2 regions of the Lachnoanaerobaculum sp. genome follow, and region 1 is predicted to be linked to the other one. Evidence: predicted binding sites of a transcription regulator. Region 1 holds the regulator's gene; the other holds the start of a gene.
The links. The regulator NrdR, encoded in region 1, represses ribonucleotide reductase genes. The targets are predictions, from matches to a motif close to CACAANATNTTGTG.
Positions count from the first base shown of each region.

Region 2: a site for NrdR is predicted at 1,905-1,918, ahead of nrdD (anaerobic ribonucleoside-triphosphate reductase). Genes of this name have one in related genera too.

Region 1 covers NZ_DBHIEQ010000015.1:42,948-46,378, forward strand. Annotated here, with positions in the region: gene ACO6FI_RS07830 (galactokinase) at 1-807, shown strand, start outside; gene ACO6FI_RS07835 (DUF4190 domain-containing protein) at 819-1,214, shown strand; gene nrdR (transcriptional regulator NrdR) at 1,240-1,692, shown strand; gene ACO6FI_RS07845 (YqeG family HAD IIIA-type phosphatase) at 1,689-2,210, shown strand; gene aroE (shikimate dehydrogenase) at 2,203-3,078, shown strand; gene aroQ (type II 3-dehydroquinate dehydratase) at 3,075-3,431, shown strand, end outside.
Region 2 covers NZ_DBHIEQ010000011.1:39,018-42,448, reverse strand. Annotated here, with positions in the region: gene nrdD (anaerobic ribonucleoside-triphosphate reductase) at 1-1,795, opposite strand, end outside; gene ACO6FI_RS06410 (DUF421 domain-containing protein) at 2,299-2,937, shown strand; gene ACO6FI_RS06405 (DUF3290 domain-containing protein) at 2,992-3,431, shown strand, end outside.

The sequences.
Region 1 (3,431 bases):
GCTTTTGAGACTCTTATATGCCAGATAATAAATACACTGTTCAATGACGGGAAACTCTCAAAGACGGATTATGCATATATAGGAAAGTATGCAGAGAATCACTATTGGGATAAGGCAAGCGGACTTTTGGACCAGATGTGTTGTGCCTACGGCGGACTTATCAGTATCGACTTTAAAAATCCTGATATGCCCAAGGTTACAGAGATAGATTTTGACTTTTCAGCTGCAAAGCATGATCTTATTATAGTTCAAACAGGAAGAGGACATGCCGACCTTTCTGCAGATTACTCATCCATACCGTCAGAGATGAAGAAAGTTGCGGAGTACTTTGGTAAAAAGACATTGTCTGAGGTGGATGAAAAGGAATTCTACAACAATTTGCCGAAGATAAGAGAGTATGCAAATGACAGAGCGGTGTTAAGGAGCATACATTTCTTTGATGAGAACAAGAGAGTGGAAGCTGAGGTGAATGCACTTGCACATAATGACTTTGATACATTCTTGAAAAATATAACCGAAAGCGGCAATTCGTCATGGAAGTATCTTCAGAATGTGTATACAAATGCTGCACCGAACGAACAGGGTATCACTGTGGCACTTGCACTTTCAGAGAGATTTTTGAAGGATAAAAATGTAGGTGCAACCAGAGTACATGGCGGAGGCTTTGCAGGAGTAATAATGGCAATGGTACCTGAAGAGTACAGTGATGAGTATGTTGCATATATGGACGGATTCTTAGGCGAGGGTTCTTCTTATAAGATGAAGATAAGACCTTACGGGTCTATTTGCCTGAATGATTTTATTTAAGGAGGAAAATATTGGAAAAGCAATATTCGGTAGCATGTTTGATAGTGGGAATACTAAGCTGTGTACTATGTTGTATGTGTGTAGGATTTCCGCTTGGAATAGCAGGAGTGGTACTGTTTGTACTGTCCACAAGAAACGGTAACGAAGCGGATGCAAAGGCTGTAATAGGTTTGATACTTTCAATAATCGGATTTATACTTTCTATAATATCCGCGGTATTTATTATTATCGCGGTTTTAAATTCACCTGATTCAGACAGAAATTACTATAATCATGACAGTGTATTTGACTACTTTGATTATGATAACGATTCGCTTGACTATGACGATGATTACAGATACTTGCCGTATGAATATGATGACGGTGTTTTTGACTACAACAAAAGTGACGGACTTAAAGAATTTTAATATATAAAGGATAGCGTATTAGCGTATGAAATGCCCATTTTGCCAAGCACAGGATACAAAGGTTATAGACTCACGCCCTGCCGACGATAACTCTTCAATAAAGAGAAGAAGGCAGTGTGAGAGCTGTAATAAGAGATTTACCACATATGAAAAGCTTGAGACAATACCTCTTATGGTAATAAAAAAGGACGAGTCCAGAGAGAATTTTGACAGATCAAAGATAGAAGCCGGAATCATACAAAGTTGTCATAAGAGGCCTGTATCCACTGCGGAAATTAAAAAGACCGTTGATGAGATAGAAAATCAAATATATGCGATGGAAGTCAGTGAAATACCTACAAGGACGATAGGTGAACTTGTGATGGAACAACTGAAAAATCTTGATGAGGTGGCCTATGTAAGGTTTGCGTCCGTATACAGAGAGTTTAAGGATGTAAGTACTTTTATGGATGAAATTGCAAAGCTTTTAAAGAAATGATATTTATGAATAAACTTTTTCCAAGATTGTACAAAAAAGATATATATGATATTGACTACAGGGGGCTTTATAACAGAGGGGTTCGGGCGGTACTTTTTGATATAGACAATACTCTTACCACACATGGGACAAGAGCCGACAGTTCAAATGTCGCTTTTTTCAAAAACTTAAGAGATATAGGCTTTAAGACCTGTCTTATATCGAATAATAAAGAAAAAAGAGTGCTTCCGTTTGCAAAAGCGGTAAATTCACCATATATTTATAAGGCAAATAAGCCTTCAAAAAGAGGATATATAAAGGCGATGGAGCTGCTTGAAGTAAAGGATAATCAGACTGTTTTTATAGGAGATCAGATCTTTACTGATATCTGGGGAGCAAACAGTGCAGGAGTTTATTCCATACTGGTAGATCCCATAAGCCCGAAAGAAGAGATACAGATAGTTTTGAAAAGACACCTTGAAAGAATTGTATTGTTCTTTTATAAAAGAGCTTTAGAAAAAGGAAGAAACAATGATTAGTGCAAGTACAAGTGTATACGGTATAGTAGGCAATCCGATAGAACACAGCCTGTCACCGCTTTTACAAAACGTTTTGGCAAAAGAGATAAATATTGATATGAGCTATGTGGCATTTCATGTGACGGATAATATAAAAGCTGCAATAGACGGCGCTTATCTGCTTGGAATAAAGGGATTTAATGTAACGATTCCTTTCAAAAAAGATATGATGAATATAGTAACCGACATAGACGAGAGAGCAAAAAAAATCGGAGCCATAAATACTCTAAAAAGGGTAAAGAGCGGATATAAGGGCTATAACACCGATATCCTCGGCTTAAAGCACAGCATAAAAATTAACGGAATGAGCATACACGGTAAGAATGTGATAATTCTCGGTGCAGGAGGTGCGGCAAAGGCTGCATTATATCTGGTGGTAGAAGAAGGTGCAAAGTCTATAACCCTTATAAACAGAAATGTAAAGAGAGCGGATGAGCTGAAAAAAGAGGTATGTGATACTTTTAAAAATATATCGGTAGTGCCATTGGATGAACTTAAACAAAATTTAGATGTTTTGGAGCATAACGATTATTTTGTATTTCAGACTACAAATGTGGGTATGTATCCGAAAATTGATGAGTGCATAATAGATGATGCAGGGTTCTATGAAAAATGTGACTGCGGAATTGATTTAATCTACACTCCTTTTGAGACTGTATTTATCAAAAATATGCTAAAAGCAAATAAAAAATGCATCAACGGACTTGATATGCTTATACTTCAGGGAGTTGCAAGCTTTGAGATATGGAATGATGTAAAGGCGGATAATACCGTAGTCAAAAAGGTAAAGGTTTTACTTACTGAAAAGTTAAAAGAGAGAATGAAATGAAGATTTTGGTAATAAACGGTGTAAATATGAACTTCCTCGGTATCAGAAACAAGGAAGTCTATGGAAATAAGGACTACAGTTATCTTCTGAAGATGATTGAAGAAAAGGCTAAAGAGCTTAAAGTGGAAGTGGAATGTTTTCAAAGCAATCATGAGGGTGCAATAGTTGACAAGCTTCAGGAAGCATACTTTGAAGATGTGGCAGGTATTGTAATAAATCCTGCGGCATTTACACATACAAGTGTGGCAATAAGAGACGCGCTTGAAAGTCTTGGCTGTATAAAGGTGGAAGTACATATATCAAATATCTCCGACAGAGAGGAGTTCAGGCATAAATCACTTACACAGCCCGTG
Region 2 (3,431 bases), on a different contig from region 1:
CCTCAGCCACATGAACATGGTAGCTGTTTGTAATATAGTTCTTATCTGTGATACCTTCTATTATACCGAATCTCTTTTGAAGCGCCTTGGCAAACTTATAAGTTGTAGACTCAAGCGGTGTACCGTATGGAGAATAGTCGATATTCTCAGCCTTCTTCCACTCGTTACACTTGTCGTTCATCCTTTGCATAACGCTGAGTGCAAAAGGCTTTGCCGCATCATCAGTATGGCTCTTTCCTGTCATATACTTTACACACTCATAAAGTCCGGCATATCCGAGACTTATTGTAGAGTATCCGCCGTATAAGAGCTTGTCTATAGTCTCACCCTTTTTTAATCTTCCAAGTGCTCCGTACTGCCAAAGTATCGGTGCCACATCTGAAGGTGTACCCTTTAATCTCTCATGTCTTGCTCTGAGCGCTCTGTGGCAAAGCTCAAGTCTCTCGTCAAAGATATTCCAGAACTTGGTAGTATCTCCGCCTGATGAAAGTGCCACATCTACAAGGTTGATTGTAACAACACCCTGATTGAATCTTCCGTAGTATTTCGGCTTGCCGTTCTCATCTACATATGGTGTCAAAAAGCTTCTGCATCCCATAGGTGTATAGCAGTTTCCGTTGCCGTTTTTATCAACCTTGTACTCAAACATCTTCTTCTCTGAAACATAGTCAGGTACAAGTCTCTTTGCGGTACATTTTGCGGCAAGTTTTGTAAGATGATAATATCTGCTTCCCGGACGAACATTGTCCTCCTCAAGTACATATATAAGCTTAGGGAACGCAGGTGTTACCCATACACCGCTCTCATTTTTTACACCCTGATATCTCTGTCTTATCATCTCTTCTATAACAAGTGCAAGGTCTTCTTTTTCCTGCTCATTCTTAGCCTCATTCAAGTACATAAATACTGTAATGAAAGGAGCCTGACCGTTGGTAGTCATAAGTGTAACCACCTGATACTGTATAGTCTGTACACCCTTTGTGATTTCCTTGCGAAGTCTGTTCTCTACAATCTCTTCTTTTCTCTCATTTGATACATTAAGTCCGTACATCTCGGCTTCAACTTCATCACGGATTTTCTTTCTGCTCACATCTACAAAAGGTGCAAGGTGAGTAAGTGAAATACTCTGTCCGCCGTACTGGCTTGATGCCACCTGTGCAATAATCTGTGTAGCTATATTGCAGGCTGTCGAGAAGCTGTGCGGTTTCTCAATAAATGTACCTGATATAACAGTACCGTTTTGAAGCATATCTTCAAGATTTACAAGGTCACAGTTGTGCATATGCTGTGCAAAGTAATCTGCATCGTGGAAGTGAAGTATTCCGGCCTTATGAGCTTCAACCACTTCACTGTCAAGCAATAATCTCTCTGTAAGGTCCTTTGAAACCTCTCCTGCCATATAATCTCTTTGCACTGATGCAACTGTAGGATTTTTGTTGGAATTCTCCTGCTTTACTTCCTCATTGTCACATTCAATAAGTGATAAAATCTTATCGTCTGTTGTATTGTTCTTTCTCTTAATGCTCTGAACATATCTATATGTAATATACCTTCTGGCAACCTCATAAGCATTCTCTCTCATGATGCCGTCCTCTACCATATCCTGTATCTCTTCCACGCTCATAGCACGGTTCATGCTCATGCACTGGTTCTCCACAGTATTGGCAATACGGTCTACCTGTGATTTCTTCAACTTGTCATCTTCGCCCACTACAGCATTTGCTTTGTAAATAGCCGCTATAATTTTTGAAATATCAAAATCTACTTCAGCACCGCTTCTTTTTATGATTCTCATATCTGAATCCTTCCTAAAAAATAGTATATTTATATATGTTATCTGCGACAGTCTCGCAGTTGATTTAAATATCAAGCTTTTATTTCTTGCCTTACGTTTTCCTAGTATACACAATATGTAGTGGTTGGTCAATGAGCAATTTACAATATACTGTGGTAAAACTTTCTATGTCAATACAACAAAAATTTATTAAATATTTTCAAGGCAGGATAGAAAAGCAATTTCCTTATAATTTTTGACCATAAAAACCTTAACAAAGTATCTTTCAATATTGTTTTTACCTTATTTGAAACCATTATACCTTGTACACAAAATACAGATAAATACAATATAAAAGCTCTATCTTAAACAAATCCATTCTGATTGATATCAGCTTCATATATACAGAATTTATACTTGTAATATGATTTACAAAGTGTTATAAGATACTAAGTTTCACTTTTCAAAAATACTTATCAAATGACAGACAGTATTTAGAAATTATAAACTTATTGAGGTGATTTATGAATATATATTTGTTGGTCGGAATCAAGTTTTTCCTTGGCATCCTTGTAATGATATTGCAGATACATATACTCGGTAAATATGAATTCTCTATAAATACCCCTTTGAACCAGATACAAAACTATGTTCTCGGCGGTATTATCGGTGGTGTTATTTATAATACTTCCATATCTATTTTAACTTTTCTGATATTTATACTTGTTTGGTCGCTTGTAGTCATCATCGTAAAACTGATGGTCAACCTGAAATTTATAAAATCTTTGGTCGTAGGAAATCCTGTTGTACTTATTAGAAACGGAGTCGTGAATGTTGCCAACTGTGCCAAAGTCGGACTCTCCGCCGAACAGCTTATGCTGCACATAAGAATGGAAGGACTTACCTCCACCAAGGAAGTAAAGTCAGCCATTATGGAAACCAACGGTAAACTGACCATTATAGATATGCAGTCCGCCACACCTAAGTTCCCTATTATTTCAAACGGTAAGTTAAATCAGGATATCTTGGAACTTATAGGGCATAACGAAGAGTGGCTGCTTGCCTATATAAAGGAACAGGGCGTAGAGAGCATACAGGATGTCTTTCTCGGTGAATATGTAAACGGTGAGCTATATATCACGGCATATCCGAAAATCAAGTAACTTTGCTTTGAGGTTAAGGCCTTAAAGTTTTATATTCAGAAAGGAAATATTATTATGAATTTTTACACACTGGACTACATAACCAGAACCCAGTCAACAGGCCTTATTGTACGTTCCGCAATTATTATCGTACTTTTGGCTATAGTTATAATTACAAGCTTTAAGTTTATGAAAGACAGAATGAAAACAAGACTTAGAGATATCTCAATAGGTATCGTGGTTTTGACCTTTATACTTTTAGGCATTCAGGTGGAACATTACACACAGAACAACCGCGATTTTTCACAGTCTCATGTACTTCTAAAATTTATTGAAAGTGTAGCCACAGACTACAATGTTTCACCTTACAATGTTTTGGTAAACTCCACTACATTAAAGGACGGAATAATAGTAAGATACAATGACGAAGACTATACGGTTCATTTGAATGCCGACAACAACTCATACACATTGGAGCGTACACATATAATCAACCACAATGTATATGTAGACGG